3 regions of the Brevibacillus sp. SIMBA_040 genome follow, and region 1 is predicted to be linked to each of the others. Evidence: riboswitches for the same ligand, from Rfam matches in the RefSeq annotation. Region 1 holds a riboswitch; each other region holds the start of a gene.

Region 1 (11,035 bases):
GTGAAGCCCCCTCCAAGATGAGACTTCCCACAGCGCAAGCTGGTAAGACCCCTCATAGACGATGAGGTTGATAGGTTCGGTGTGGAAGCGTGGTAACACGTGGAGCTGACGAATACTAATCGGTCGAGGACTTATCCACACACTCTTAGCAAGCATGCGTATTCAGTTTTGAAGGAATGAGCTAGCCATCCGAGCAGGATGGTTTTTTTGTTATTGCGGCTTATTAGCACGGGGGTCTCAGATTGTCTTCCTTCGATCTAGATTGGGAGAAGCCGTTTCCGCATCAGGAGGAGACGATGCTTATTGTACATATATAAAAAAGTTTTAGACTGGGCTTCGTTGAGCTAACGGACAGGATAATGAGTGCACGTAGGGATCAGATTCTTGGCTGATTCTTGAAAAATTTTGGTTAGTGCCACATAAGATAAGCGGATACTTCACACATGAGGTATCCGCCTTTACATCACCTACGTGGACTAAGTTTTTACATTACAATAAACATTTTAAAGCTCTGCTTAAAGCAGTATTCCAAGGTCTTGATTCAATCAATTCAATCCCATTCCGCCTACAGGTATCTGCTATCCAATCTCCATACGAAATACTTATTTCAGCTCTATATTGTTGTAATTCGCCATCTTCTCTTGATAAATAATTCTGCAATATTTGATTTTTGTCTGATTCCTGTACAAATATTGATTTTACCTCCGGGTTATTGAAAGATACTGTAAATTCGGGATAGATAAAATCGCCTTCAATAATGATAGGTAATTTATCTTCAATATGCCTGTTTGCAAGTTCTTTTAATACGGGACCCATTTCTTTGCTTACATCAATCAGCCAGTTTACATTGCCGTCTACTCCAACATCCTTCCAATTTATACCGGAATCATAATAATGAATTGCAGGAAAATGCTCCTTTGTTGTAACTGTTTTTACGGATAGGTGAACATCATCTACTTCCAAGACATTTACACCATAAAATCGAGCAATTTCATAAGCAATACTTGATTTACCTATTCCCGATGCTCCACCAATAAATAAAACGGTCCAGTTTCTATCATCATTCATTTTGCCAACCTCATTTATATACTCATCGATTAATTTATTAAGTTATGTAGTTCAACATTAATTCGATTATTCCCTTTCCTCAAGCCGCTACACGAAGGGCAGGATATAAAATCAATCCTTCAGCAGTACCCTCTGGAACAGTGGTCCACAGCGAAATGATGTTTTTACTGAAATACAGCAAGTATCTGCCTATCCGGGAAAAAACAAGAAAGCCGGGCCCCCGCTAGAGGACTCGGCTTTTATATCCAATATTATTATCCGATGAATTCTTGTACCCAGTATCCATTCACAAAGCCTACACCGATTTTGGTGAAGGAAGGATTCATGATGTTTTGACGGTGTCCTTCACTGTTCATCCATTGGTTCATGACTTCCTCAGCGGTGCGTTGACCCATGGCGATGTTCTCACCCGCGGTCATATAAGATACTCCGAATTGTTTCATCATGTCAAACGGAGAGCCATACGTAGGGCTTGTATGGTCAAAGTAGTTGTTATTGGACATGTCAGCCGCTTTTGCTTGTGCAACTTTGTTCAGGGAAGCATCCAGTTCCACTGGCTTTAGACCTGCTTTTGCTCGCTCTTGGTTTACCAAATCAGTTACTTGCTTCCCTACAGTGGAAGCATCCACTTGTTGGTTAGCTTGTTTTACTGGCTGTTGAACTGGCTGCTGTTGATTCGCTGGTGCTGCGTAAGGTGCTTGCATTTGCGGTTGGACAGGTTGCATATATGGCTGATACCCGTATTGCGGATATGTGGTAGCGGCAGAAGCTGTGTTAGAAAAGCCGGAAAGAACAAATCCCAATCCCAATGTCGCGATTGCAATAGTACCAAGGCGTTTCATATTCACATCGTCTCCTTTTTTGGGCCTACGAGGTTAGTTGACGGATTCGGATTGAGGAAACAACCCTACGCACTTTGGCGATTCACCCCATGCAGATCTCTCATCTGCAAGTAAAAAAGATCCCCCGCACTTCCGTTTGAGAGGAAGTCTCGGCTGTTTTGTTTGGCATGACCTAGAATAACAGAGTTTCACCGGTGAAAGAAACCCATAAAATTTGGTAGGTTTAATAAGGATATCTCTTGTTTTATTGAGAGGGTGGAGACCCACTACAGCTCCTAGCAAGTGTTTTCACTCCGGATGGTTGCGAGTCCCCCGCCCTATCTCAAAAGGCGAGGTAACCCCCTCATACAAAAGATGCATCGTCATTCCCAAAGCAGCATGGTCCTGATTATGACAATGATCCATCCACAGACCTGGATTATCGGCGCGGAATGCGACTTCATACGTTTCACCTGGCGCCACATTGAGTGTGTCCGTCCACCATGGACTGCCTGTTACGACGTTCCCGTTACGGCTGAGAACCAGCATCGTATGTCCATGCAGGTGCATCGGATGATCCATGAAGCTGCGGTTGACAAAGGTCATTTTCACCAGATCTCCTTCCTTGACTACCTGCATCGGTGTTTCTGGGAATACCTTGCCATTGATCGTCCACAAGCCATCCAGACGTCCGTCATAAAATCCAACCTGAAGATCAAACAGCATGAGATATTCGCGATCGTAGCGGGTATTCAGATCAAAAGGTAGCGATTGCGGACTGCCATAGCGTGCAGGGTCAAACAGAGGAAGCTCTGCATTCATGCTTGGCAATTCGCCTGTGCCGTCAGGACTCAGCAATAATCCCTTACCATTTGCTTGTTTGCTCTGCGCAAAGAATACAGGGCGATTCGGCATGGTAAAAGAAACGTCATATCTTCCACCAGCAGCTAATTGCAAGGCTTGGTTGGCAATCAGATTCGGCTCTTTCACATCGTTGCCGTCAATGGCGACTACCTGAAAAGGTGTGCCGAGCAATTGAAAGGTCACGGGAAAGTTATCTGCATTGATGAGACGCAACCGCACTGACGTACCAGGGGAGACAGTATCAAGCATGAGCGTATCACGTCCGGACAACGTGACACCTTCGCCTGTCAGCTTATGGTGAACCAATGTCAAATCGCGTTTGTAGCCGGCTACAGGCTCAGTCTCCGCCGGTTCTACAACGAGTGCGCCAAGAAGTCCCTTCCGTACTTGGACAGAAGCTTGTTGATGAGAGTGGTACCAGAACGTTCCTGTCTGTTTGGCGACAAATCGATATACATGCTTTTCACCAGGCATCACGGCATCCTGTGTAGCTCCGGCAACACCATCCTCTGCGTTTGGTACATTAAGACCATGCCAGTGAATGGTTACGCCATCCGTTATATCCTTATTTTCCAAGGCAACCTCGATGAGCTCACCTTGTTTCATCCGCAGCTCAGGTCCCGGATATTTACCATTGAAGGTCCAAGCCTCGGTTGTTTTTCCTGAGGGGAGCTGAATCGTTGTTTTCTGAGCGGTCAACGTAAACTGTCGATCCGGTTCACCCGTGTGAGGTCCCGTCAAATCGGTGACACTGATCGTTTTGCCAGATGCCGCTGGGGCGGAGTGCTGTTCGTGAGCTGCAGCAGATGCAGAATGATCAACCATTTTTAGCTGATCGGGCAATAGGCTCGCGAGCAATTCCTGATGTCCCCAAAAGTAAGCACCTGTTCCCAACAGAAGAAGAATCGAAACAGTGCGTAAAAAACGCAGTACGGCATGTGGTCGACGCAGCTCACCAGGACGGGAAGCGCGGTGCTGCCGCCATGAGTGTAAAATCCACAGGAGGGAGACGCCTGTAACAAAAGCGCCCCACGCAATGGCCAGCTTATCGATCTCCAGCGTAACAGCAGGAAACATGAATTGAAGAATAAGGGCAATCAAAGCTCCCAGTGAAGCCGCCTGTAGAGGTACGATCATTTCAGGGGCAGAGGCATTACTTCTCCATGCAGCATCAACTACATCTGCCGGCAGTGGTGCGCTTTTGCCAACTGGTGCTTCCAAAGTAGTTGCTGTTTCACGAAAAACATCTTCCTCCGTTGTCGGGAGATTTTCTACAGCTTCGTGCAGTAGGGGTTCATCCCATGCTTTGGCGGAGGCTGCATCGAAAGTAAGTGGGGTAGAAGCAGCCTTTTGCTTCTCTTTGCGAATATGTCCCATCGCCAAACGAGATAGTCGCGGAACCGAAATCAACAGACTGGTAGTCATTGGCAGCAGAAGCAGCGGCAAAAATCCGATCACCTTGTCTTTTATGTACAACCAGCCGAAGGAATGAAAAAGAGACCACGTAACAAACACTTGCAAGGCAAACAACAGTAGTGCCAGAACAAAGAAAAACAGCGTCCACCCGGCACTTTTTTTCAACGAACGGGTAGTTTGGGCATAAACAAGCCCCTTGGCTTTACAAGCTGGAAGGAGCGTAGCGAGCAATAAGAGCACAAAGAGTCCTTGATGGACCCCGGCGAGTGTTTCAAATTCTGACATGAACAGTTCCTCCCGATTTATGAGTACGTTTTTTATGATATAGAGGAATGGCCGATGCCCAAACGTACCCGCGCAGTATTTTCCCTCCGTCTCAGGTCTGAACCTGTAGGTGCCCGTGCTGAATGGCTGCGGTCGTACGTATACATCAAAAGATCAAACCTACAGCTGGGGGGAGCGTTCTTTTGGATACGTTTAAACGGTTAAAGGATTACTACTGGCCCTATAAACGATTATTTCTGGTGTCGATCCTTTCCTTGTTTGTTGTGACGAGTGTGACGGTTATTTATCCCCTTGTTTTGAAGTACACGATCGATGATGTTTTTGGACAGGGGCAGTACGGGCAGGTTCCTTATATAGCTATCGGATTTATTGTGCTGATGGGGATAAAGGGAATCGCTGTCTACTACCATCAGTACTATGGTGATTTGTTTGGAGTCTCTACCGTTTATGAGCTTCGTAACGAGCTGTACACCAAGCTGCAATTCTTGCCTTTTCGTTATTATGACAGTGCAAAAACCGGTGACCTGATGTCCCGGCTCGCTGGTGATGTCGAGGTTTTTCGATTTTTTCTGTCGTTCGGCTTGGCGCAGTGCCTGAATTTTTTGCTGCTCATCGGATTTGGCTTTGCCATCATGCTATATTTGCATCCATCGCTAGCCTTGGTCACATTAATTGCGATGCCCTTTGTTGCGATTACCGCCTACCGTTTTGATAAGAAAGTTCACGTGGCCTTCAAGGAAATACGGGAGGCTTTTTCCGCTTTAACGACCAAGGTCCAGGAAAATATTAGCGGAATCGGCACCGTCAAGGCACTGTCCCAGGAAAGCTTTGAGATCACAAACTTTACGGGCAAAAATCAAAGTTATAAGGATAATCACATTTCTACAGCGAAAATTTGGAGTGCCTTTTTTCCAATCATGGAGCTGATCGGCAATATTTGTGTCATTGCACTCTTGGCGTACGGCGGTTGGCTCGTCATTCATGATCAGATGAAGCTGGGTGAGCTGGTTGCCTTTTTTAGTCTGGTCTGGTTTATCATTGGTCCGTTGATGCAGCTCGGTTTTATACTCAATTCGTACTCCCAGTCGAAGGCAGCAGGAGAAAGATTGCTACAGGTCCTGGATGAACCGGACCATGCTCCAGTTGCAATAGAGGCGGAGATGTCCAATCGAAAAGTCTTGCGTGGACACGTGTCGTTCATCGAGGTGAGCCTGGCCTACAACGAGAAGAACGAAAAGGCATTACATACGATTAGCTTTGATGCACCGCCTGGAAAGGTCATTGGGTTCATCGGCGCGACAGGTGCGGGAAAAACCTCAATCACGCAGCTGATCTCACGCTTTTATACTCCGACAGCAGGTACGATTCTTATAGACGGCAAGGACATCGCAGACTACGAGCATCATGAACTGCGAAAAAATATCGGAGTCGTTTTTCAAGAGTCCTTTCTGTTTTCCTGCTCGATTTACGACAATATTGCGTACGGAAATCCTCAAGCGTCGCTCGAAGAGGTAATCATCGCTGCCAAGTATGCGCAGGCACATGATTTTATTAAAGAGCTACCGGATGGGTATGACACACTTTTAGGAGAGAGAGGGCTTGGCTTGTCAGGGGGGCAAAAGCAGCGGATTGCGATTGCTCGCGCTTTTTTAACCAAGCCGAGCATTCTGATTTTAGACGATGCGACGAGCGCAGTTGATATGGAGACGGAGTTCCGGATTCAACAGGCATTGCGCGAGGTGATGGTGGGGCGCACGACCTTTATTATTGCGCATCGGATATCTTCCTTGAAGCATGCGGACGAAATCGTCGTCTTAGACCGCGGTCATGTGCTGGAAGGGGGCACCCATGAACAGCTGCTTGCTCTGCCTGAGGGAAGCTATCGGCGAATCTATGAAATCCAGCACAAGGATCATCTCACAGCCATTCATGAGCGGACGGGGGAGTGGAGCAGGACATGACGAATAGGCAAGGGCAGGAGAGGTTTCAGTATTCGATCGACAATGTCATCGACAAGCCTTATAACTGGTCTCAGGTGGCGAGACTCGCTGGATATATGAAGCCGTACTTAAACAAGTGGCTCCCTTTTGCCGTCTTGTCGCTGGTTGCGGTGACGATCGTTCGGCTTGGCGTTCCTTTTTTGATGAGCATAGCGATTGACGAGGCGATACAGAAAAAGGACTGGGGCTATCTGGTGAGCTTGACTGGCATCATTTTGGGGCTGTATTTGCTCGGGTGGTTTGAAAGTGCCCTGCGTATTCGCTGGACAAATCAGCTAGGTCATTCGATTATATTCGATCTTCGCCAGCAATTGTTTACGCATATTCAAAGGCTGTCGCACCGCTTTTTTGATGGCCGCTCAGCGGGCTCTATCATCGTACGGGTTACAAACGATATCAATTCCTTGCAGGATCTGTTTACAAATGGCGTTGTCAACATTTTTATCGATATCACCATTCTGATTGGGATCGTCGTGATGTTGTTCGTCCTCAGTCCGACGCTTACACTAGGGATCATGATTGTTCTTCCCTTGATGTTTTTGATATCGATCAAGCTGCGAAAGAAAATTCGGCTTTCCTGGCAAAAGGTCAGGCTCAAGCAATCGAGCATTAATTCACATCTGAATGAGAGCATCCAGGGAATTCGGGTGACACAGTCGTTTACACAGGAGCAGGAGAACATCGCTTTTTTCAAGCGAATGAATCAGGATAACTACGAGGCGTGGAGAGTCGCTACACAGAGAAGCGCTACCTTTCGACCAGTGGTAGACATGGCGGGTGCGATCGGCACGGCAATTCTGATCGGACTGGGAGCTGTATTGATTCAAGCGGATGATATTTCAGTGGGTGTATTTGTCGCATTTGCTTATTATCTAGGTAACTTTTGGGAGCCAATCTCGCGCCTCGGTCAAGTATACAACCAGCTGCTGATGGCGATGGCCTCCTCAGAGCGAATCTTTGAATTTCTGGACGAAAAGCCTTCTGTACCCGAGAAAAAAGGGGCAATCGAGTTGGGCGTCATCCGGGGCGAGATCGAGCTGGTTGACGTATCCTTTACCTACGATGGCAAAAGAGACGTGCTGCATGATATCAGCTTGCACATTCGAGCGGGCGAGACGGTTGCCTTTGTCGGGCATACTGGCTCTGGGAAGACATCCATCGTGAATCTGATTTGCCGTTTTTACGACCCGACCAGTGGCTGTATTCGGATAGATGGGGCCGATCTTCGGGAGGTTCAGCTGGATACGCTTCGCTCGCAGGTCAGTATTGTGCTTCAGGATACGTTCATTTTTTCGGGAACGATTATGGAGAATATTCGCTTTGGTCGTCCAGGGACAACTGATGAGGAAGTGATGCACGCGGCAAAAGAAATTGGGGCTGACCTCTTTATTCGCAGGCTCCCAAAAGGTTATGATACAGAGGTGGAAGAACGTGGGAATGTGCTTTCGCAGGGGGAGAGGCAGCTGCTTTCCTTTGCCCGTGCGCTGCTCGCCGACCCGCGAATTCTGATTTTGGATGAAGCAACAGCAAGTATTGATACAGAGACCGAGGTCAGGGTGCAGCGAGCGCTAAATCGGCTGCTGCTGGGGAGAACAGCCATCGTGATTGCCCATCGACTGTCTACAATACGCGAAGTAAGCAAAATAGTAGTGCTTGATCACGGCAGAGTGATTGAGCAAGGAGATCACGGGCAGCTTATGAATAAAAAAGGTGCTTATTACAACCTTGTCAGTTCTTCATTTCGTGTAATGGAATAAGATTGGAGTGAAAAAGAGCATGTACTACCTATTTGTAGAAACATAACAACGCCGGCCGCGTTCGCGTGCTCCACCGCTTTTCCTTTTTAACAAAAAGAGAGGAAAAGAACGATTGGGAAAACGGAGGAGAAGAAAAGATGCAAGAAAAGGACTGGATGAGTGTATTTCAAGAGGAAATCAATGTCCCGTTTGAGGGCTGGAACTTTTCGCGACTAACTGAAACAGGCAGAATGCAGGAAGCTCCACTAAGCTGGAATTATGCGAGCGTGGTGCGGCAAAGAATGAGAGGAATCCAATCACTTCTGGACATGGGTACCGGGGGAGGGGAGCTGCTAAGCAAACTGCAGCCGCTGCCCAATAAGACCTTTGCTACGGAAGGCTATTTGCCCAACGTAGAAGTCGCCAGGGCAAATCTGGAGCCACTGGGTGTTCATGTTATTTCTTTAGATGGAGACGACGAGCTGCCACTTCCAAACCAATCGCTGGACTTGATCATCAATCGCCATGAGTACTATTTACCGTCGGAGGTCTATCGTCTGCTGAAGCCAGAGGGCATTTTTATCACGCAGCAGGTAGGAGGCAAAGACAATCATAAGCTGAATCACCTACTAGATGCACCGGTCCCGACGGACTACCTTCACTGGGATTTGGCTTTCGCCACTAATCAATTGAAAGAGGCGGGCTTCAGCATTTTAGAGCAAAAAGAGGAAGAAGCCTTTACACGTTTTTACGATGTAGGATCGATTATTTACTATTTGAAAGCGATCGAGTGGCAAATTCACGACTTTACCATTGAGCGCTATGCAGACCAGCTTGTTTCGCTTCATTATGAGCTGCAAACTGCCGGATACGTCGATATTCCGACCCATCGATTTATCATCGTGGCACAGACCTAATCGAGAACTGTAAAAAAGTGATTCCCAATTGTCAATAAGACAGTGTGGGAGGAGATAGCTCTTCCCGTTAGCTGCATGTAAGCATCGGGAAGAGCTTTTTTATAGGGCAACTGCGGCTTCACCAAAGGTATGGCGTAGCCAACTGCTCTACCATTTCTTAAAACAACAGGATAATCAGCAGGCTCATAATGCCTTGGGTGGTCAGCAGAACGCGGCGTATCCAAGTAAAAGCATGCTTGTGCTGCTGGTCATTGATCGGAAGTAGTGAATACATGTTACGCTTTTTATGATGGCTGGACAGACCCTTTAACTGGATGGCCGACTTGAGGAGAAAGAGCAGGCCGATAATCAGCTTGGCGTACAGATTGGGCAGCACCAAAATCAGAAACGTACTGAGCAGAATCAGTCTGAAGTACAAACCAGCATAGCCACCTGAACGAATAAACGTCCGCAAGACGAGCAGCTTTGCCGCATTCGCCTGTCCGTAGGAGACAAGCCGGGTGATCGGGACAAGCCATGGGCGAGGCTTCACCTCATTTTGCAGCCACGGAACGTCCTTAAACTGGTTGACGATCCGATAAAATCTGCTGCGTAAGCTCTTTTCTACATCCAGCAGACGGTACCATTGGAGAGAATGCTTCTTTTTGATCGCTTGCAGCTGAGCGTGAAACCAGATCACGATCCCGATGCATACAATACCCGCATAGGGAATGCCCTGATAGGTGAGGAGTCTGCCTTCTCCGAATACCCAGGCGAGCACAAAAAACGTAAAGGCAAAGCGGGCAAGAGCGTATTGCGATTCTCTTTTTTTATCCGGGAGCCGGAGGCAAATCCAGCTGCTGTATATATTCCAGCCCTTTAGAAGAAAAGGGACGCACCAGTAAAACCACAGCTGTCCACTTGTGCCGCTTAAGCCCAGCTCATATACCGGAGAGAACAGAAGCAGGACGAGGAACAGTCCAATGCTCTGAACAAAAAAGTTGTAACGTTGTGTCTTTTGAAAATAACTTCTCATTTTTGTTTCCACAGGAGTTAAAAAGAGCAAATCAGCTTCTAGCAAAAACGTGCGGTGTCTGCTTTGTGTGACGACTATAGCAATCACAAAAGCAAGAAAATAGGGAACCGGAAACCATATGGGAATCAGATCGACCAAGCTGCGATAATAGAGGGAAAGAAGGCCCATCATAAAGAGCATGACAAACAGCAGACCACCGTTGGCAATGTACGGTGAATAGCGGACAATCTCTTCGAAAAAACGTTTTTGTCGCTCTCGAAATAGCGCATCAACATCGACGTTCATTCGTTATCATCCTCTACTATATGTAAATAAATATCATCCAAAGAGTGGTGAGATAATCCGGTGATGTCTCGCAGCTCTTCCAGAGTGCCCTGCGCGCGAATTTCCCCTTTGTGCATGATAATAAAACGATCACAATACTTTTCGGCGGTCGCAAGAATATGGGTGGACATCAATATGCCAGCGCCCTGCTCCTTGCACTGATTCAACCACGATAAAAGCGAACGGATACCGAGCGGATCTAGCCCCAAAATAGGCTCGTCGACGATGTAGAGCTTCGGCTGTACTAATAGCGCCATCATGATCATCAGCTTTTGGCGCATCCCTTTTGAAAATTGCTGTGGGAATCGATCCTTCATTTTTTCCATTCGGAACTCTTTTAACAAAGCAGCAGCTCGTTCAACAAAAACGTCGCGTTCCAGACCGTGACTCATAGCCGCAAGCTCAATATGCTCCCACAAAGTCAGCTCCTCATAATAAATCGGGGACTCAGGAATATATCCGTACGAGATGCGATATGTATCCGGGGCTGATTGAAACGACTTGCCTTCTATGGTGATGACGCCCTTGGTCGGCGCAAGCAATCCTAAGATGTGTTTGATGGTAGTACTTTTTCCTGCTCCATTTAAAC
Region 2 (11,035 bases), 410 kb from region 1:
CCATTGTCAGCATTTTTTTGATCGTTGTCCCTCTACCCATATTGCTCGCCCCCTGAGATAAGGATTGATTTATTTACGAATACACTATCATTTTTTAGAAAATTTTGATTATCAGACATTTCTATAAGGTATAGATGATTTGTGGTGGTGGCAGGTCGGGCTGTAGTGGTGGAGAGGAAAAAGGAGAAAACGCTACAGATTCTTGGAACACTTGCGCTGGGGATTCACTGGACGGCTCCGTGAAAAAAGCGAAACCGCGTCCAAAGTAGAGCTCTCAAGAGGTTTTTCAGAGGTGGACGCTTAAGGGCGTGTTTCGCTTTTTTCACTGCGCCTCGGCTGTGTTCCAAAGATCTGCTGCTTATTTCTCCTTTTTCCTCAGCCAGCCTTGGCAGTTCGTCCTGCTTTTTTTATGAGCGTTTAAAGGAGTTTCAGGGCAAGTCAAGGAAGAGAATCGTCCTAATAACACCTCATGCATTTACATGGTGAATCCCCCAAAATCACCTGTGCATGAAAAAACCGTCAAAGCTATGAGGGTAGCTCTGACGGTTTCTATAGTTTTCTTTTCATGAATACACCTGCTTTTGCCCCTGCATCAACAGCTGCCATTCCACTGATAAAACTTCTTCCCTGAATCCACCAAAGAAAACAGACGTAGGGAAATCATAGCTGGCTTGAGAAAAAGGAGAAAGACGCGAAGCTCTTTGGGGCACTTCCTTCCGAGGTGGAATGGAAAAAGCGAAACACTGGTTTAAGCGTCCACCTTTGAGATTCCCCCATGAGTGAGCTACTTTGGACGCGGTTTCGCTTTTTCCATGGAACCGTACAGGGATGACCTCCTGGCAAGTGACCCAAGAAGCTGGAGCGCTTTCTCCTTTTTCTCGCCCTCCACTACAGCCTCACTGACCACCATCTTTTAAAAACAAGCTAAGAAGCTTTCTTCACTGGAACAGGCCGTTCATGTTCCACTAGATGGTCAGACTGTTGGTCCCCCGCTAACATAAATGATTTGACCGGACACATAGCTTGCTTCCTCACTCACCAAAAACGAGACGACATTCGCGATATCCTCCGGCTTTCCAGCTCTGCGTAAAGGAATCTGGGCAGCACTTTCCTTTTCAAATTCCTCAAAGCTGACACCGATCCGTCTGGCAGTCTCCTTGGTCATATCCGTGGCGATAAACCCTGGAGCAATTGCGTTCACATTAATGTTGAAGGGACCAAGCTCAATCGAAAGCGTCTTCGTAAAGCCTTGCAAGCCTGCCTTGGCTGCTGAATAGTTCGCCTGACCACGACTCCCCAGAGCAGATATGCTCGAAAGATTCACTATTTTCCCATAGCGCTGCGAAACCATATGCTTTTGGACACTGCGGCTCATTAAAAAGCTGCCCTTCAAATGAATGTCCATCACCGTGTCCCAGTCATCCTCAGACATTTTGAACAGCAAATTATCCCGAATGACCCCTGCATTGTTCACCAAAATGTCTAGACCACCAAAGCAATTCACAAGCGCTGTAACGGCGCTTTCAACCTGAGCCGCATCTGCAACATCACATGCGAGGCCAATGGCTTCTCCTCCAGCTGCCTGAATCTCGGAAACCGTCTCCGCAGTAAACTCCTCTTTCAGATCAAACACTCCGACCTTGGCTCCATCACTTGCCAGCCGTTTAGCTGTTGCCGCTCCAATTCCTCGTCCCGCTCCTGTAACGATTGCTACCTTCCCTGCTAATTTGCTCATGTAAGCCTCCTTCTGATTTCGTTAGAAAACCCGTTACGCCAACATTAATGGAACATTCAGAAAAAAACGCTTACGATATTGGATCCTTTTGGCCTCCTGTACCGCATCATTCTCCGCTTAAGAGCTTGTATCTTCCTAGTTTATATGAAAACCGTTTCGTTTTGAATGGCTTTCCTTCAGCTCATAAGCCAGCTTGGCTACCAGAATCGAGACTGCTGCGGCAATCGGTTGACTGTGCGCGATTGCTCCCTCCCACTAAGCAAAAGAAAATAGTGGGACGTACGGCAGGCTTGATACAAGATTGACTACCTGATACAAGGTTGTATCAGGTAGGAGTCTGCGCCGAGCTTTCCGGAGCAATCTGAACGAAAAAGGCCTGATCTCAGTGATCAGACCTTTCCTTGTGATATGGCCACATGTATCAGCTCGTAACCGCTGCTTGCTTCATCAGGCTCTCAGCTATTACCTGGGCAATTCTCTTGTGCCCTTTTTCATTGGGATGCAAGCCATCTGTACCCTCGTAAAAGCTGTGATCTACCTTTCCTCCGTTCAAGAAAAGGTCTTGCAGACTGACAATCATCCAGCCATTGGATTGCGCCAACTTTTTTAGCTCCTGGGTATAGATTGTGCCTGCTTCCCGCAGCTTTTCATAGCCACCGATTGGCTCCCAGACGGTGCTCACATCAATCATGGCAGGGTTGAAGCCAGCACTGGATATCCCGATGATCGGCGTAATTTGATGATGCAGCGCCTGTTTGACCATGGCATAGACATTTGCCAGCATCACATTGATCGGGACGTTCCACCACATGTCGTTGCCTCCGCCCATGATCAGTACATGAGAAGGGTTTTGCATGATTACATCAGGGTAAAATCGCCCCAGCATTCCCGTAGTCGTATCGCCGGAAATTCCTTTGTTTACAACCTCCATGCCGAGCTCGGATTGCAGCAGAGCAGGCCACGCCGCTACTTTTTTCACACCGAAGCCTTCTGTCAGACTGTCTCCCAAACATACGAGCTTTTTGATCATGAAATCCCTCCTTGTGTATACCTCGACCAAGCCCTGATCGGAGGCTGTTGCTTACTGTTGCTTACTTTTGCGTCTTCACAGTATGCAAGCGATAGCCCGCCTTTTTTTCAATCAGACCGAGCAGCATATCGACCAAAATGACCAGGAGCGCTGCTGGAATGGCACCTGCCAAGATCTTTTGATCGTCAGTTGTGGAGATTCCACGCATGATCATCTCACCCAGACCGCCCGCTCCTACAAAAGTGGCGATCGTGGCAGCACCGATGGAGACAACTGATGCGACGCGAACTCCCGCCAAAATGATCGGCAGAGCGAGCGGAATTTTCACTTTGGTCAACAGCTGCATCGGGGTCATCCCCATCCCTGTTCCTGCCTCAACCAAATTCTTGTCCACGTTTTCCAGCCCGGCATACGTATTTTGAATGATCGGCAAAAGCGCGTACAACGCGAGTGCTACAATCGCCGTACTGTACCCCAAGCCCAAAAAGATCATGATGATGAGAAGAAGCGACAGAGACGGGATTGTTTGGATAATGTTGATTATCGTCTGGATGACCGTAGCCACTGTCCGATTTCGTGTCATGAATACCGCCAGCGGTACGCCTGCCAAGATCGCGATCAAAATCGCGCTGACACTCATGTAGAGATGCTCTCCTGTCAGCTCCAAAATTTGGGTCCAGTACTTCGCCATATAGCCGATCGTCCCAACAATCAATTCCAAAGCCTGCACCTCCTTTTATTGCTTGATCAAGCCTTGCTCTACCAGAAACTTTTTGGCGATATCTGCTGGATCAAGCTTTTCGATGTCTGCTTGATAGTTTAACGCCGTCATCGTTGGCGTATCTATTTTTCCAGTCAATTTGTTGATTAGCTCTTCCAATTGTGGATACTGTTTCAACGTATCGTTGCGAACGACTGGTGAGGCACCATACGGTGGGAAAAAGTGCTTGTCGTCTTCCAGCGTTACCAGGTTGTACTCTTTCAGGCGTGAATCTGTGGAATAAGCGAGGACGATATCCACATCGCCTTTATCCACTGCCTTGTAAACCAATCCGATGTCCATTGGCGTCGTTTTGCCGAACGCAAAGCCGTATTCTTTTTTGAATGCCGGATACCCGTCATTCGTTCTCTCCAGCCATGGTGCATCAGACGCCATGTTCATGTCTTTTGCATGTGCCGCTAGATCAGAAATTTTATGCAGATTGTACTTCTCGGAAACATCCTTGCGAACGGTAAAGATATACGTATTATCAAAGCCATAGGACGGGAACCACAGCTGATCAAATTTTTCAGCAACCCCGTTTTTAACCAGATCAAATGCTTCCTGTGGATCTTTACTGAACTCTTGTAACCCCAGACTGCTGGTAAGATCGGTCCCGACGTAGCGAATCGCAGAAATTTGGATGTCGTTGTTCTGCATCGCCTTGAGCACGACCGGCGTTCCCCCGAGGCCACCAACCAGCTCCGTCTTGATATCGGAATTCGCCTCGATCAGCTGCTTCAGCATTTGTGCGATAATCGTCTGCTCCGAAGTAGCCTGATGCCCAATTTTGACAACATTTCCACCCCCGCCGCAGCCTGCTACAAGTAATGCGGCTAAGGCAGTTATGATCATTGTACTCATCCATCTATATCTCATTCGTGTGCTTCCCCCTCAATTTGCCCGCTTGCTTCTCAAGCCTTTTGGCGTGCATAATTTCTGAATTTTCTGCGTAATAAAATCAGCGATGGTTGCGAGCAAAGCAGTGGCTATCGCTCCAGTGATGAGCATACTGTCATTTGCAACTCCGAGACCTGTAAAAACGAGATAGCCTAGTCCCCCGCCGCCAATAACGGCAGCTAGAGTAGCCCAGCTAATCGTAAAAATCGTAGCCGTGCGAAATCCGCCCATGATAATCGAAAGAGCCATAGGCAACTCGACTTTGAACAAGATTTGCAGGCTCGTCATGCCCATTCCTCTCGCTGCTTCTATAAGAGCTGGGTCCACCTCTCGAATGCCTGTGAACGTGTTGCGCAGCATAGGCAGTAGAGAATAGAGGAACAAGGCAACTATGGCAGGAAAGATTCCAATTCCAAGCAAGGGAATCATCAGACCCAGGAGCGCCAGACTCGGGATCGTCTGCAAAATGTTTACGAACCCAATCACATATTTGTTCAGCTTTTCCGTTCGCGTCAGTACAATCCCAAGTGGAACGGCGATCAAAAAGCCGGCGATGACAGCGATGAAAGAAATATAGGTATGCTCCCAGGTCAGGGACAATATTTGTTCATGTCTCTCTGTTACGAATTGAAAGAAATCACTCATAGTCTCACCCCCGCTATTACGAAATACTCCATCGCGGCGGAAGCGTCGCTTTTTTGGAACCCTGTGCAGGCAGCTCCTGTACTCTGCGCAGACGCTTCACACCGATAAAATCGGCTACAAAGTCATTGGCAGGTCGCTGGAGTAAACGGTTCGGCGTATCCAGCTGCACGACAGAGCCGTTATTCATGATGCAGATGCGATCCGCAATTTTGATTGCCTCATCCATGTCATGTGTCACAAACACGATCGTTTTTTTGATCGTACGCTGCAGCCGGACAAGCTCATCTTGCAGCTGTTCTCTGCTGATCGGATCGAGTGCGCTGAACGGTTCATCCATCAAAATAATTGGCGGGTCGGCGGCCATTGCCCGAATGACACCTACACGCTGCTGCTGCCCTCCGCTTAATTCAGCTGGATAGCGGTCCTTGAACACCTTTGGGTCAAGCCCTACCATATCTAGCAGCTCATCGACCTTTTTCTCGTACTCCGCTTTTTCCATTTTCTTCAGCTTGGGCACCAAGGCAACATTCTGCCCAATGGTCATATGTGGAAATAGTCCAATCTGCTGAATGACATACCCGATATTGCGGCGCAGCTCCACCGGATCGGCTTTGGAGATATCTGCCCCGTTGATGTCAATTCTCCCAGCAGAAGGCTCGATCAAGCGATTAATCATTTTCATCGTCGTAGTCTTTCCACAACCGCTGGGTCCGATCAGAACAAACAGTTCCCCTGCTTCGATTTGAAGATCCATTCCTTTGATAATGGACACATCCCCGATGCTCTTTGCCACGTTGTGAAAGGCAATCATTCGCAACACCTCTTCTTTTCTTAAAAAGTATTTATGAACAGAAAAAAGTCGACACACCGCTCGCGTCTGGAGGCCATCCTGGACGAAAGCAAATAAGTCGACTAATCTCGTACATACATATATAGAAAAATAAGCTTGATTACATGCGAACATACGCTCAGGAAAGAGCAACAGTCAAATCGCACGCAAAATAAGCGATTGCAACGAAATGTATGCAATATCTGCTTTAGCCGACGAGGTTAGCTGACGGGTAGGATGGCAGGTAGCATCCCTTCTGTATGCACAGAATTAACCCCAAGAGTGGTTCCCCCGTTTCCGTTTGTCACGGAACTAGGCCCGATATGAAATTATTGCGATACAAATAGCTTATCATTTACTTAGCACAACAACAATTTTGAAAATTCGTGATATCAACCGTTCTTACGTGGTCAGAGCCAGTTAACCGTAATGACCGGTCCTATTCGTATGAATACTCCCATATCCTTCCGCATGCTAACCAACTGGTTGCTAATAATCCCCATATTATGTTCCCTGGTCAAACCATGCTCAATGCAAAAGGTTTAGCAAAAAAGTTAATGTCCCGACACTCATCACTGTCGTTACGAGCACACTGCTGGAAACGAATTGCGGACGCATATTAAACTGAATCGCATAAATCGCGGTTGTCGCAGCAGACGGCATCGCTGCCAAAATGATCAACACCTTCTGTAACAGCGGATCGATCGGAAAGAACAAGCAAATCACGTACGCCAAAATCGGTGAGGCAACCAATCGGATGACACTTGCTGCGCTAAGCCCCTGCCACTCAAAGGTACGTGATGACACATTCGCCAGCTGCATTCCAAGAATGAGCATGATGACGGGAATTGCCGCCTGCGCTACGAGATCGATCGCCTGGTAGTAGCTCTCCGGAATGACCACATTCAGTTGCTGGAGCAGAACCGCAAGTACGACAGCATAATTGGATGGCTGCTTGAAAATCGCCTTGACTGCTGTAGTGACACCACCTCCGCCTCTGGAAGCAAAATACACGCCGAAGACACCCATGATGATGGAATGAAAAACCATGATCTGTACGGCATAGACAAACCCGGCATCGCCGTACGCAAACAAAATGATCGGTGTCCCGTAGTTCCCGCTGTTCATGAAAGCGGTCGACAGCATCAGGGCGCTTTCTTGCTGCTTATCGTAGTGAAAAAAGCGCGCAGTCAGCTGTGTGATGAGGATCAACGCCCCCAATAGCAGCATGGAAATGACGACGATATAGAATAATTGCAAATCGAGCTCGGTTTTGTAAAAGGTACGGAAAACTAGAGCTGTCGTCAAAATGTAGATCGCCAGCGTAGAAATCGGCTTGAGATCAAGCTTGAAGATGCGCTGCAAAATATAACCACTGAGAAAAATCAGCAAAACAGGCAAAATGACTTCCAGAAAAATCATGATGAATACCTACTTCCCCCATCAAGTAACTTTCTTCCTTTAGTATAGCAGAGGTGTTTGTAAAAATGCGGAATTATCACACTACTAGTGCATTTATGTTATATGCTAGCTTTTGTGTGGAGAAGGAAACAGGAGAAAACGCTCCAGGTTCTTGGGCTACTAGCTTGGAGGTTTCACTGTACGACTACGTGAAAAAAACGAAACCGCGTCCAAAGTAGAACTCCCATAGGAGTCTCTCAGAGGTGGACGCTTAAGGGCGTGTTTCGTTTTTTTCACTCCGTCTCAGCAAGTATCCCAAAGACCTTCGCTTTTTTCTCCTGTTTCCTTTGGACAGCCTTTTTACTATTTCGCGCTTTCTTGAAAGAACTTTTGAAATGCAACACTTCTTATGAATCACGACAATAATCGATTAACATGATCATATGAAAATGCCTGATGCGCGTCTTCTGTATCGATTGACTTCGCTTCAGGCTCTGTCATTCTTTATCGTGTATTTTCCTCTATAAAACTCTCCACTTCCTCCAGCGATGGCATCGCAGGAATGGCCCCTGTCTTGGTCGTAGCAAGCGCACCGACGGCATTGGCAAAGCGGATCAATTGTTCCAGCTCTGTCTGTGAGAGTGTCGCTATGTCTTCTTTTGCCTCCAATATTTGATACAGCATGCCGCCGAAAAAAGCATCCCCTGCACCTGTCGTATCAACCGCATCAACCTTGAAGCCACGGACGATCCCACAGTGATCTTGCGTGCGATAAAAGCAGCCTTTTGCCCCAAGCGTCACCAGAATGAGCTGGTTTCCATATTCCTGAATCAACCAGTCTGTAGCCTCGTGGATTTCAGCAGCTGGCGCCAAAAAAGCGACCTCTTCTTCGGACAGCTTGACGATATCTGCTTGGCTGATCCCGGACAGAATAATTCGCTTCGCTTCCTCTTCGTCGTTCCACAATGATGCTCGATAGTTGGGATCAAACGAAACGAGGCGCTGGTTGTTCTTCGCAATCTCCACTGCTTTTCTCGTTGCTGCTCTGGCAGGCTCATGCGTCAGCGAGAGGGAGCCAAAATGAAAGAGACGTGCCCCAGCAACCAGATCAGCATCGATATCTGTTTCCCGCAGCAGTGTATCTGCTCCCGGATTGCGATAAAAGTGAAAGGACCGATCCGCGTTTTCGTTAAGATGTACGAAAGCAAGCGTGGTCGGAGCTTCGCTTGTCATGATCAGCCCCGTTGTCCCGATGTTTACGTCTAGCAAGGTCTGCTTCAAAAACTGGCCAAAGGCATCGTGCCCCACAGCCCCGATAAACGAAGTCCTTTTGCCTAAACGCGACAATGCAGTCAGTACATTCGCCGGTGCACCTCCAGGGTTTTGCTCAAAAGCGATTTTTCCTTTCTCCGCATGTGACGTAGGGGTAAAGTCAATTAATAGCTCCCCACAAGCAATGACATCCAGCATATCGTTCTCTCCCTTTTCTATTTGATGCTTTTACGATGGCATCGATTTTTCTTCACTACCAGAAAACTACCTGCATACTTCCCATGCCATTTTCAATCGTTCGGGATGAACACGCAACGGTTTACGAAGTCCTTCCTTACTGACGATGCCCTCTGCTGCAAGCTGGGTTAACTGCTCTGAGACGGTTTCGCGGATACTTCCCATCATGCTTGCCAGCTCCTGATGCGTCAGCTTCACACCCAGCTCAATCCATTCCTGATTTGTACCCGAGCCGAACTTTTCCGAGAGCTTGTGCAGCAAAAAGAGCAATCTTTTTCGCACGCTCCCGTATGCCATATGCTCCATCATCTCTTCTACCTCTTTCAGGCGTGTCGAGATAATCTCGATAAAATGCAGGGCGAGCTCCGGCTTTTCCCGCATCAGCTGTTCAAACTGCGGCTTGTTAATCGTACAGATGACGCAGTCCTCCCACGCCTCGGCGTACATGTTTTCGGAGCTGATGGTGAAGGACCCGATTTCCCCGAATATGTGGCCGACACGCAATAAGTCTACGGTCAGCTCTTTTCCGCCCTCTGACAGCTTATATAAACGAACCATTCCTGACTTGACCAAATACAAGAGCTTCCCGCCGTGATGGGGGGAAGCAATGATGGTTCCTTTTTTGATTGTGTTCATCGGTGTAATCGGTTCGATCTGTATGAGCTCCTCTTTGCTCAGCTTTTGAAACAAATCGACCCGCGATAAAAACTTGCTCTTGTCCACCCAAGTGCCCCTTCCTCTCCCAGTGTAGTTTTCCCTACATATTTGGCATGCTTTGTTCCATTATACTATGTCTGGAAAGCAGAACGATGGGCTTTCTATGGAGAGGAGTGTAGAGCTTGAATGTACTTACAGCCATTCTTCAAGTTATTTTGTTTGGCATGTTTACCTTTTCAGCAATCTTGAAATTTTCCCGTAGCAAATCGATGGTCCAGCATTGGAACGAGTATCGGTACCCGTTCTGGTTTATGGATGTCATGGCTTCCTTGGAATTGCTCGGGGCAATAGGGATGCTCGCTGCCTTTTGGGCTCCAGCTCTAATGAAGTATGTCGCAGTCTTGTTTATCGTCCTAATGCTCGGTGCGGTTCATGCCCATCTGTTCCGGGCGAGGCACAAGCCAATCATGGCAATCAACGCTTTCTTCATGCTTGTGTTCTCTGCTGTGCTTCTAATCAGCTAGCAAAAAGCTCGCCAATCATCTGGCGAGCTTCTTCACTTCCGCCTGCGATCTGCCCCAACAACGCGGTCCCCGCCACACTATTACTGTACTGGTCGATAGCCGGGCCGTGCTTGGCGAGATCCAATAGTCGGGAATCCCTGCCTCTACCAATCCCAGTGATCAAACGGGAGGAAAAAACTGGCGCTTTCTCACGCCAGCCTGATTCTATCTACTATTTTTTACCTTTATTTCCACCCAGAATCTCGAAAATGACTTCTGCGTTTTTCGTGTTGTCGATCAAACCGGAAAGCTTTTCTTTACCTGGACCAAACGCATACACATTGACGTCTTCCCCTGTATGTCCGCCAGTTGTCCAACCTGTAAAGGAGCGCTTGTCAAAAATCGCTTCAATTGCATTATCGATCTCAACCGCTTTTTTCGTTTCTGCTGCCTTTTTCACAGAATCAATTTCTTCTTTTGTCAGTTCCAAATCAATATAATTCTTCAAGGTTTCTTCAACGCCAGCGCCTTTTGCGATTTCTGCAGCCATGAAATCAGGCGTGCGTTTCGCTGCTTTAATCGGTTCGACAAAGAAATTATATTCGTCTCTCGCGCCCACAGAGAGACCTCCTGTGGAGTGGTCCGCAGTGGCTACTACCAGCGTGTGTCCGTCCTTCTTGGCAAAATCGATTGCAGCTTTAAAAGCCTTTTCGAAATCTTCCATTTCACTCATAGCTGCCACAATATCGTTATCGTGTCCAGCCCAGTCGATCTGACTGCCTTCCACCATCAGGAAGAAGCCGTCTTTATTTTTGCTCAGTCTTTGAATCGCTGCGTTGGTCATGTCTTCCAACGAAGGAGTCGATTCCGAGCGATCAATCATCTTGTCCATACCGCCTGATGCAAACAAGCCAAGGATTTGCTCATTCTTATCTTTTAGAAGAGCTTGTTTATTCGTAACAAAGCTATAGCCCGCTTTTTTAACTTCTTCCGTCAGATTCCGATCCTTGCGATCAAAGTTGACCAAGCCCCCGCCAAGCAAAACGTCGATCTTGTGCTTGCCGTT
Region 3 (11,035 bases), on a different contig from region 1:
TTTAATGCAGCAGTACCTGCTTCCTTTCACTATGAAGTACGCCTTACTGTCGGCTGCAACAATAATAACAACAACAACAATAACGGCAATCGAAGTTCTGAAGAAAATGTTCTTCTCACCACTTATGGCCGGACATCTGTTGGCGGAGGTATCGTGAACGGTCTTACTGTACTCGACAGCCAATTCCAAACTGTAACACTTGATACTTGTTTCTAATCCGTTCTATACCTGAGAAGGAACTATGATTTTTTCATAGTTCCTTTTTTATGTGTGTGTTTCAGTCCGGCTGAACCAGATCGGAATGGTGCGTTCAAATGCTTGATGCTCCTCAATGACTTTATTGACTCGCTGGTTCATATCATCAAGCAGCGAAGGCACCACACGTCCCGTCCAAACGACAGAGGAGAAGATTGTCATGGCCGTGTAAACAGAATATAAAATCCAAAACAAGTCTGGCGGCTCTTCATTGTGGAAATATCCCGTAATTTGTCCATTGCAAAATGGAACACTGATTTCCCTGCTGAAAAAAGCAAGCTTACTAAACTCGTGAATGGGGTCTCCCCAGTCATAGCGATTAAAATCAATGACACCTGCATATTGTCGCTCATGAACAATTAAGTTTCCAACATGAAAATCATCATGCAAAAAACGATTGGGCCTGTTTTTCAAAAAGGTAAGGTGATCCTCGATGAAAGCATTGATTTTGTCAGCGTGCGTAATTTCGAGGGAGGATTCCTGGTAGGCACGAACATAATTTCGGTGCTTTTGGATGCACCTCTCATACCAGGAAGAAACGGAGGTTGGAGCGGAAAGCTGATGCATACTTGCCAATTCACAGCCTGCTATGTAACCGATTTGTTGCTGCTCTTCTATGGACAATTTTGGCAGGACATCACGAGCATCCTCCCCGTCCAAATAGGATAAAACCATGTAGCCTATGTCCAGCGCTGGGATCATTCCGAGTTCTATTGGCGATGACGCTTTGATCCCAAGGGTTTGAATGGTCTTTATAATGTCGTACTCGGCTTTTTTCTGTTCCCATTGATCAAGCTTAAAAATACGCAGCAACCGGTTCTCTCCATTAGACAAATACACGCGGTACTTCTCATCAGTAGAAAATCCTTTTAGAATCTTTTCAATGCGGGTTGAGCTTCTAAGGGCTGCAATTTCTTTTTGCAGTTGGTCAAGCCATTCACTCATGGTAACTCCTCCTGCCTGTAGCCATGTAAAAGAGGAACGTACAGGTAATTTACATGAATTGGAATACGTATTGTAGCATAACTGTTCCCGTAAATAAACAAGACGCCAGGATTTATTTCCCGACGTCTTGATTTGTTATTACTGTGCAGTCCAACCGCCATCAATCACCATTTCAGTACCGGTTACAAAGCTTGATTCATCTGATGCGAGGAAAAGCACGCCATACGCAATATCTTCCGGTTTGCCCAAACGTGGCAGTGGTGTCCCCATTTCAAACATTTGTTGTGCTCCCTGATCCAATGCATCCTGAATCATCGGGGTAACAATAATACCCGGATGAACAGAGTTTACGCGGATGTTATCCGGGGCGAGTTCCACTGCCGAGGCTTTGGCCAATGCACGCAGGGCCCCTTTGGAAGCAGTGTAGGCGTTTGTATAATTCAATGCTACCAGTCCAGCAATTGATGAAATATGAATGATGGAGCCACCACTGACTTTTTTCATCTCGGGTACCACATATTTCATTCCGATGATGCACCCTGTCAAATTAATGTTCAAAACTTTATTCCAATGCTCCAGATCGAATTGATCCAGCTTTTTATCGGTGCTAACTCCTGCATTGTTGACCAGGACGTCCACTTTACCAAAAGCCTCTACCGCTTTTTCCACTACGTTTTTCCAGTCTGCATCGGAGGCAACATCATGCTTAACAGCGATCGCTTTGCCACCTGCACTCGTAATTTCTCCAACGACTTCTTGCAGCTGTGCTTCTTGCATGTCTGTTGCAACAATACTAGCGCCTTCTTGCGCAAACATTTTTGCTTCCGCTGCTCCTTGTCCCATCGCAGCTCCAGTAATGATGACTACTTTTCCAGCTAGACGATTCATCCTCGATCCGTCCTTTCTGTTAGTTATGCCTCACAAATAAATTGGTTTTTAATAAACAACTAGTTGTTTTTACGACACCGTGTCGTACATAATTATAACAATGCCAATTTTGTTCGACAAACAACAGAACGTCTCGTCATGACGCTTATCCAACACCCGATTTGATTTTGTCGATCAACCTACAAAAGTTAAACAAGGAGCTGCATTTTGTTGTCAAAAGCAAGAAAAGTAGACCCCCGTATCATTCGAACGCGTCACTTATTGCGTGATGCTCTCGTTTCACTTATCGATGAAAGCGGGTATGATAGTATTACGGTTCAGGATATTACAGACCGTGCTACCATTAACCGCGCTACGTTCTATCTCCATTATCGCGACAAGCATGACTTACTCATTTCGAGTACGGACGATATTCTTCTTGAATTAATCACGAATCTGGAGATGACGAGTACACCCGTGATTTCCTTTGCCGATCTTGAGAAACCACCGCCGTCCTTTGTCGGGTTGTTCGAACAGATTGCCAAACACGCTGACTTTTACAGAGTCATGCTCGCCAAGCAGCATATGCCTTACTTTGTCGCGCGATTGCAGGAGGTTCTCGCTGGATTTATCCAGGAAGGGATGTCTTCTGTTCTGGCAAAAGAAAATGAATTGACCGTCCCCAAAGAAATGGTCATCCGCTACACAGCTTCTGCCTTTTTGGGAGTCGTCATCTGGTGGTTGGAGAATGATATGAGCTATTCGCCTAAGTACATGGCGAGCAACCTGCTCCGGATGGCAACCAAAGGTCCTTATGCCAATAACCCCTTTTAATCCAAAACAAAAAAACCAACCTCGCTTTGTTCAAATCAAAGGGGGTTGGTTTATAATATCTTAGCAAATTAAAAAAGCGGCCCGCGAACGGACAGCTTTTTTAATAAAGGAGACTTACAGTTTTACTACGTTCTCAGCTTGTGGACCACGGTTGCCTTGAACGATGTTGAATTGAACGCGTTGACCTTCATCCAAAGTTTTGAAACCGTCGCCTTGGATCGCGCTGAAGTGAACGAATACATCGTCTCCGCCTTCTACTTGAATGAAACCGAAACCTTTTTCTGCGTTAAACCATTTTACTGTTCCGTTCGTTTGCATTTAAAAAAACCTCCAAAAAGTCAATTTTGAATATGCTAGTCATATTTACCGAAGCAATAAAACTCACATATCATGAAGAAATACCTCTTGTCTTGAAGCGATATGCCTTCATGATATGTGAATAATATCTACTTCGATCATATGTGATTGTCGTAATGACGGAACTGCAATGTATAGCTTTTTGAAAACCTAAAACAACGAAAGCCCTTCCTCTCTTCCATCCTTGCGGCTCCGATGACCGCGCCAGTGTGAATCGGGGATTCAAAAACGTTATCCATGAGCATACACCTCGATGAATTTATGGGCCTCGATTTTTTCAAGTAGCATCATCATTCTACCATGGCTGTCCAATTAAATCAATATCTCTTAAGCTCTGCCAAGCTCTTGCGTATTTGCTACAATAGATGAAAGGAGGGATTTAATCATGACAAACACCATACATAGTAAAACATTAAAACAGATGTTAGAGAATAACTCGAACCTTATTTTACTAGATGTGAGGGACAACGACAAGTTCGTTATGGGCAGTTTATATAGTACAAATGCACCAACAAAAAACGTCCCTTACCTCATTATGAAGGAACAGGATAAGCCTTTTGACGAGGACACAGCCAAGCAATTGGAAAGTGCACAGATCGTAACGATTTGTACAACTGGAAACAAAGCACAAAAGGCTGCTTCCCTACTTCGTGAGCATGGGTTTCAAGCCGCGGCACTACTAGGCGGACTAACTGCCTGGAACGAAGAGAATAACGAGAAAGAGTAGCTAACTACCAAATATTACTCCTTTATTTCGGGTGGGATAGTCTGATATTCTGGGTCATGCCAAACCAATAAGCCGAAACTTCCACTCGAATGGAAGTGCGGGGGACTTTTTTTGCGGAGAAATCTGCATGGGGTGAATCGCCACTGGCGACGGGTTGTTTCCTCAATCCGAATCCGACAACTAACCTCGTAGGCTAAAAAAAGGAGACGATGTGAATATGAAACGCTTTGGTACAGCTACCATCGCTATGACTCTAGGATTGGGCTTGGCCCTAACAGGCTTCTCCACCTCAGCTTTTGCTGCATCTACAAATTGCCCAGTTCAATCGAACTTTCAATCTCAATTAACCCCTTTCCTGCAGCAAATGCAAAAATCAAATCAAGCTTCTATGCCAACGTATTCACAGCCCGTTTCTAAACAGAATCAACCATTCAACTTCTTAAATTGCCAACAATTCGCGCCGAAGCAATATTTTGTTCAGCCAACTCAGCAAGCACCTGTACAAGCTCCAGTGCCACAAGCGCCAGTGCAACAGGCCCCTGTACAGCAAGCTCCTGCACAACCAGTAGCTACACCAGCTAACGAAACGAACCAGGCTCAAGCCTCCAATTTCGTAAAGCAAGTTGCTGACTTGGTCAACCAAGAGCGTGCAAAAGCAGGTCTCAAGCCTGTTCAATTGGACTCGGCTCTCTCGGATGTAGCGCTTGCGAAAGCTGCTGACATGTCCAACAATCACTATTTCGATCATAATAGCCCGACATACGGTTCTCCATTTGATATGATGAAAAAGTATGGCATCTCCTTTATGACTGCAGGTGAAAATATTGCCATGGGTCAACGCAGTCCTGAAGAAGTTATGACTCAATGGATGAACAGTGAAGGTCACCGCCAAAACATTATGAATCCTGCCTTCACTAAAATTGGTGTTGGATATACAAATGGTTACTGGGTACAAGAATTTATCGGATAATCACTCAACAAGCGAAAGCCGAGCTTCTCTTCTGTAGAGAGCTCGGCTTTCTTCATGCTCATCCTTATTCTTGTTCAGCCTTGGAAGCCTGTACTTTCTTTGGCGTGTCACAGCTAGACTGCCCGGAACAACAGCAGCTGTCCTGTTCATTCAGAAGTGCCACGTCTTCCTGACCAACTTTTTGCTTGGTTGGATAAGCAGATACTTGCTGCATCTCGGCATTGAAATCAGAATGATTATTCATCCCGCAGGCCTCCTCAGAGTGGTTTTACTCTGTTGCCTGCTTAGTATAAACGAATCTACCTCGGGCATCCGAACAAAACGATGGGAAACGAAAAACGTTTCATGAGAAGTACTTTACCTGCTAATAATATGTTCAAGATCCTTCAAAGCGGCGGCTGCAGCAGCAACCGGGTCCGACTTTCCTCCGACGACCAATAAATCACCCATTACATCTGTTTCGACACGAATGGCCTTCGTCGTACCCGTCACATTGGCAAACGGATGTGACACATTTATCGCCTGTAGAACGACTGCTGCGCTAAGTCCGTTTTCTGTCTTGCGAATACTACCTATCAGCTTAGGGAGCTTTCCTTGCTCCTTCCAAAGCGCCATTTGGTCCGGTGTTACGTCCCGCACACTCATTTTTGGAACATCTGCTAGCTGCAAGGAGGCACCGAAAGCGGCATTTGCCAATATGGTGACCTTGCAAGCCGTATCCCAGCCATCTATGTCGTAGGACGGATCAGGCTCAGCGATCCCTAGCTCTTGAGCACTCCGAATCGCCTCTTCAAGCGACAAGCCTTTCTCCATCATGCTAGTTAATACATAATTTGTCGTCCCTGTAAAAATTCCCTCGATAGCCCGCACTTCACACCCTGCCAGGTTGTACTGCAATAAATCAATCGTAGGCAAAGCGGCTGCTGTTGCTCCACTGATCTTGAGCATGACGTTATTTTGCGAAGCCAGCTTCGACAAACCCGCATAATCAACGACCAGTGCCCCTTTTGAGATCGTGATGGCATGCATCCCTTGTGCTAAAGCCTGTCTTATATAAAGCAGTCCTGAGCCCCCTGTCTGAATGTCAGTGGGACCTGCTTCAATCAGAATATCCGCATGACTTGCAGCCAAAAAAGCAGCTCCATCAAACGTTCCTTTCGTCTGAGCTCTCTGTGCGCCGAAGTCTTCACACTGCCTAGCAGTCAAACCATCAGCTTGCAGACAGCCACCCGCAGAGCGAGCGATGCCTACGAGCCTGACATCAGCCTGATATTTTTCTTTATAAGAAGTGTGTCTGTGTTCTAACAATCGAGCCACTTGCTTGCCTACTGACCCAAATCCCGTAATGACAATGTTCCATCTTCTCATTTTTGTTCCACCCCGTTGTTTCACTTTTTCTGAATCAATCTTCTTTGAAGCAAAATGGGATGGGCGTCTTGCGGCTTCAGTTTTTTTCCCGATCGTGCCGAATACAGTTCATCTACGTAATCAATAAATAGGATTCCCTCGAGATGATCCAGTTCATGTTGAATACAGCGAGCCAATAAATTATCAGCCTCGATCGTAACAGTCTCCCCTCTGCGGTTTAGCGTTTCGACCTTTACATAAGCTGCTCGGGTGATGAACCCTACTACACCTGGTATCGAGAGGCATGCTTCTGGTCCCGTCTGCTCACCTTCTGTTTCGATGATTCGGGGATTGATCAGCTCAGTTAAGCCACTGCCACAGTCCATAACAATCAGCCGTTTCGGTATTCCAATCTGAATAGCTGACAAGCCCGCCCTGCCTTTATCAGCATAAATCGTGTGTGCCAAATCATCTAAAATCTTTTCCGTATGTGTGGTGATCGTTGAGACTTTTTTTGAGACTTCTCGCAAAACCGGATCTCCCAAACGGATAATCTTGTGTTCTGCCATACTCCTCAACCTCCCGCACATCGTACTTCGTCGCTTCCAAGGTAGCAAAGCCACCCCATCCTGTCAAAGGAAATCCGTTCAAAAATCTGAAAAATCGTCCCATGGTAGATGACAAATGCGTGTAGATACGCTATCTTTATTGGTAAACATACAGATGTTCTAAATGAAGAGGGAGGCTATCATGCATTCTATAGCAACACAGCTGAACGAAACGATTCAGCGGGAAAATCCACACGTTTTTGACATGCTGTCCAATATCGGAAAACAGATTTATTTCCCAAAAGAAGGGATTCTTAGCCAGTCTGCTGAAGCAAAAGCGAAAGCAAAAAAATACAATGCTACGATCGGGATTGCTCTCGAAAACGGGCAGCCTATGCATTTGAAAGTTATTCAGGATAACCTGTCTGCTTTTGCGCCAAAAGACTTGTACGAATATGCTCCTCCCGCAGGAAAACCTGAGCTGCGTACCGCTTGGCGTAAAAAAATGATTGAAGAGCAGCCTTCCCTGGCTACAAAATCATTCAGCAATCCGATTGTGACCAATGCCTTGACTCACGGATTGAGCGTTGTGGCTGACCTGTATGCAGATAATGGTGACAGTGTGATCATTCCAGATAAAAACTGGGAAAACTACGAGCTTACTTTCGGCATCCGCCGTGGTGCAGAAATGATGTACTACCCGTTATATAACGATGAAATGAAGTTTAATGCTGCTGGGTTGCGTGACGCGATTCTTGCACAAAAAGAAAAAGGGAAAGCAATCGTTATCCTCAACTTCCCGAACAACCCAACAGGCTATACTCCTGGAGCTGAGGAAGGAAAACAAATCGTAGAAGCACTGAAAGAAGGCGCTGAGGCTGGTATCAATCTCGTGGTTGTAACAGACGACGCTTACTTTGGTCTGTTCTTCGAAGATTCGATGACAGAGTCGATGTTTGCAAACCTGTGCGATTTGCATCCACGTATTCTGCCAATTAAAGTAGATGGTGCAACGAAAGAAGAATATGTATGGGGATTCCGTGTTGGTTTCATTACCTATGCGGCTCCATCCAGCGATCTCTTAAGTGCACTGGAACAAAAAACATTGGGTATTATCCGTGCGACGATTTCCAGTGGTGCACACCCTTCGCAAACCTTTGTTCTGCACGCTCTCACTTCGCCGGAATTCCACGCGCAGAAGCAAGAGAAATTTGAGATCATGAAAGGCCGTGCAAATCGAGTCAAACAACTGCTGGACACTGGCAAGTTTGATGATGCATGGGGCTACTACCCGTTCAACTCCGGCTACTTTATGTGCCTCAAATTGAAAACAGTAGATGCAGAAGCATTGCGTAACCACCTATTGGATCAATACGGAGTCGGTACGATTGCTCTGGGTGAAACAGACCTGCGCGTTGCCTTCTCTTGCATCGAGGAAAATGGAATTGACGAGCTGTTCAACCTCATTTACAGCGGCGTAAAAGATTTGGAAAATGTACTGACCAAATCATAACCAAAAAAGCGTTTTGGCCCTAAAGCCAGAACGCTTTTTTTGATCCAAAAGGCAGGAAAAACTCAGGTTCTCTAACCCTATCTCTGCACGGTCATATCTTTTTGCCGAAATCGCATCGTTCCAACGACAATAGATGCCAGAACCAGAGACATTCCAATCGCATGCATCCATGAGAAAATTTCATTCAGGAACAAAATAGCTACGAGGGCTGCGCTAATTGGCATCATCCCTGTAAACAAACCCGCTTTGGAGGCTTCGACTTTGGCCACTCCTTTATACCAGAGGAAAAAAGAGAGAACACTTGCAGTAATCGCATAATACAAGATCAGTCCCCAGACGCCAGCAGGTACGCTCCCCCATTCAAAGCGAAGTCCCTCCCAGATGGCAAACGGTAAAAATAAGACAAAGCTAATTACATTGATCGCAGCTGTCATCTGGAAAGGCGTAATCTTTCCAGCCAGTCGTTTTGCAAAAATGGTGAATAGCGCCTCACTGACAACCGCCAAGAATACAAGTGCATTACCTAGCATGCTTGCCAACGACTGCTCGACGTTTCCACCTGTGGTGAAGGTGATGAACGCGATACCGCACACTGACAGTAAAATGGCGAACATATTGTTAACCTGCAGCTTTTCCTTGAGAATCCAAAAGGAGAACAAAGCAATACAGGCGGGTACGGTGCTAGTAATAATCCCTGCTGCTGTCGCGCTCGTCCACTGCACCCCGTAAAGCATGCAAATACTAAACAAAAATACGCCGAAAAACGATTGCCAAAATAATACCTTGCCCTCCTCCCGGGTCCAGGAGGTTTTCCATTCGCCACGTGAGGCAAGCAGCGGCAGCAGGATTAGGATGGCGATTAAAAAACGGAGCTCAGAAAACAAAAAAACAGGAACATGCGCTACAATTTCTTTTCCGATGGAAATGTTAATGCCTACAAAAGCCATGGATAGCGCTAATTGAACGTAGGCAAGCAGCATAGCATTCTCTCTCCTTCCTTTTCTCCCTCCTACTATTTTCCATCGCTCATCCAATATCCTTTTTCATTTCTCTTCGTTTCCCTGATTTATTTTACTTATCGCCACCCTATTTTTTCAAATCGGCAGCGTAGGTATTCCCCGTTTTTGATCTGTGCTTCATTCGCAGATGTGCGACGATATAGAGCAATAATGGCAAGAACGAAAAAATCAGTGAGGTTTGAAAGCCAGCCGTTTTTGCTATATTGCTGGATAACGTTGACATATCGGGTGCCGTCCAAAAGCTGAACAAAATGAGCAATAAACCAAGCGGAAAAACAAGAGGTCGGTAGTCGTCTATTCCCATCAATTGAGCTGTTCCGAGGGATAAGGAATAATAGAACATCGACATTTTAACAAAAGCTCCAGCTACCCATATCGCAATCACTACGGCATCGAAGTTCTCAAAAAAATCCGCATAACTAATCATTTGTATGGCTGTGTAGAAGGGGTATGTCATCGCGCCTACCTCTCCTCCGAGTATCAAAAGCGCAGACAGATTCAAAGAAAACAGAGCCATAGCTGCAAATATCACTGTTACAAAGCCGGCTTTCATACCTTTTGTTTGAGAGGGCAAAAATGGTGCTAAAAAAGAAAACAAGATGACTTCACTAAACCACCCTTGAGGGGTTATAGCCCCACGCAATACAGGAATAAAACCATGCTCGAGGACGGGAAAGAAGTTCTCTGTTTTCATAAACGGAATCATTAAAAGAACGACAACCATGTAGAACAAAAATAAGAGAGGAACCAATATCTGAGCAGCACGAGCGAGTACCTCCAGTCCCGCTCGAATCGTGAACGCACAAAGCAGCAGTATGCTTGCCATAACAACAACTAGAGGCGTTTCATGTAAAAAGGAGCCAACAATAAACTCCCCGTACAATCTCAAGATGTTGCCGTTCGTGTAGAGAATATCGTACAAAATAATAAACGCTACGATTTTCCCTGGAATAGCGCCGACTATTTGCGTACTGTATTGGATAATCGTCTGTCTCGGATACAATTCATGTAGTTTGAAAATGAGATAGACCGTCAAAAAACCGACGATGGAGGCACAAACGGGTGACAGCCACATATCCCGCCCTGCGTATTTCGTTGTTATGGTAGGTACGATGAGATCTGCTGTTGCCACAATCACCGGGAACAACAGGAGCCCCATTTGCATTCCGGATATTGTTGTTTTATGTGCCATGTCCTTCACCCTGAAGTTATTAATGTAGTCCTACTATGTTGGAGAGAGGCTTAAAAATGAATAACCACACTTGTGAAGGACCAGGCATATCTGGAAAAAGGAAGAGGAGAGCTCCAATCACCCAGCCCACAACAGTCAAAAAGCAAAACGTAAATTTCGTCCTGCCTGTACTTGCCTTTACTGCTTTTCGATCCACCATCCAGATGATTACAACAACCAAGGTAAGTCCGAGAATAGCCGCCCATTTCACTTTTCTCTCACCTCAGATTCAGGAATTCCTCCTGGAATCGTAGTCAACCCTGGGCGACGTATATAAGCTTTAATTCTTGTCTCGACTTCAATATTTGGAAAGACCTGTTCCCATCTGTCCTTAACTGCCGCGAATTCTCTTGGATACTTACGTCGAAAATGAGTAGCAAAATCAAAAATATCTGCCTTGAGGTCTTTTTGTGCTACCTTGA

The links. Region 1 has a riboswitch for cyclic di-AMP ahead of SB752_RS03030 (CAP domain-containing protein). Riboswitches for the same ligand answer to the same signal wherever they lie in the genome.
Region 2: linked by a shared signal. The riboswitch ahead of SB752_RS01005 (ABC transporter ATP-binding protein) and the one ahead of SB752_RS03030 (CAP domain-containing protein) in region 1 are both predicted to bind cyclic di-AMP.
Region 3: linked by a shared signal. The riboswitch ahead of SB752_RS22180 (CAP domain-containing protein) and the one ahead of SB752_RS03030 (CAP domain-containing protein) in region 1 are both predicted to bind cyclic di-AMP.

Annotation. Positions count from the first base shown of each region.
Region 1 covers NZ_JAWRXI010000001.1:605,596-616,630, reverse strand. The annotation lists partial or broken rRNA gene SB752_RS03040 (23S ribosomal RNA) at 1-139, shown strand, start outside; gene SB752_RS03035 (hypothetical protein) at 490-1,068, opposite strand; gene SB752_RS03030 (CAP domain-containing protein) at 1,323-1,910, opposite strand; cyclic di-AMP (ydaO/yuaA leader) riboswitch at 1,918-2,075, opposite strand; gene SB752_RS03025 (multicopper oxidase family protein) at 2,199-4,454, opposite strand; gene SB752_RS03020 (ABC transporter ATP-binding protein) at 4,637-6,415, shown strand; gene SB752_RS03015 (ABC transporter ATP-binding protein) at 6,412-8,211, shown strand; gene SB752_RS03010 (class I SAM-dependent methyltransferase) at 8,349-9,107, shown strand; gene SB752_RS03005 (ABC transporter permease) at 9,265-10,407, opposite strand; gene SB752_RS03000 (ABC transporter ATP-binding protein) at 10,404-11,035, opposite strand, start outside.
Region 2 covers NZ_JAWRXI010000001.1:199,680-210,714, forward strand. The annotation lists gene SB752_RS00975 (ABC transporter substrate-binding protein) at 1-40, opposite strand, end outside; gene SB752_RS00980 (SDR family oxidoreductase) at 974-1,735, opposite strand; gene SB752_RS00985 (GDSL-type esterase/lipase family protein) at 2,157-2,765, opposite strand; gene SB752_RS00990 (ABC transporter permease) at 2,827-3,486, opposite strand; gene SB752_RS00995 (osmoprotectant ABC transporter substrate-binding protein) at 3,502-4,404, opposite strand; gene SB752_RS01000 (ABC transporter permease) at 4,420-5,070, opposite strand; partial or broken gene SB752_RS01005 (ABC transporter ATP-binding protein) at 5,147-5,881, opposite strand; cyclic di-AMP (ydaO/yuaA leader) riboswitch at 6,095-6,228, opposite strand; gene SB752_RS01010 (AEC family transporter) at 6,428-7,321, opposite strand; gene SB752_RS01015 (carbohydrate kinase family protein) at 7,805-8,770, opposite strand; gene SB752_RS01020 (Crp/Fnr family transcriptional regulator) at 8,837-9,532, opposite strand; gene SB752_RS01025 (DoxX family protein) at 9,649-9,990, shown strand; gene SB752_RS01030 (alkaline phosphatase) at 10,202-11,035, opposite strand, start outside.
Region 3 covers NZ_JAWRXI010000014.1:62,083-73,117, forward strand. The annotation lists gene SB752_RS22150 (hypothetical protein) at 1-216, shown strand, start outside; gene SB752_RS22155 (phosphotransferase family protein) at 265-1,200, opposite strand; gene SB752_RS22160 (glucose 1-dehydrogenase) at 1,339-2,088, opposite strand; gene SB752_RS22165 (TetR/AcrR family transcriptional regulator) at 2,299-2,901, shown strand; gene SB752_RS22170 (cold-shock protein) at 3,016-3,219, opposite strand; gene SB752_RS22175 (rhodanese-like domain-containing protein) at 3,644-3,985, shown strand; cyclic di-AMP (ydaO/yuaA leader) riboswitch at 4,046-4,195, shown strand; gene SB752_RS22180 (CAP domain-containing protein) at 4,203-4,955, shown strand; gene SB752_RS22185 (hypothetical protein) at 5,020-5,199, opposite strand; gene SB752_RS22190 (homoserine dehydrogenase) at 5,313-6,323, opposite strand; gene def (peptide deformylase) at 6,344-6,871, opposite strand; gene SB752_RS22200 (aminotransferase class I/II-fold pyridoxal phosphate-dependent enzyme) at 7,053-8,363, shown strand; gene SB752_RS22205 (DMT family transporter) at 8,441-9,343, opposite strand; gene SB752_RS22210 (GerAB/ArcD/ProY family transporter) at 9,450-10,574, opposite strand; gene SB752_RS22215 (hypothetical protein) at 10,594-10,824, opposite strand; gene SB752_RS22220 (Ger(x)C family spore germination protein) at 10,821-11,035, opposite strand, start outside.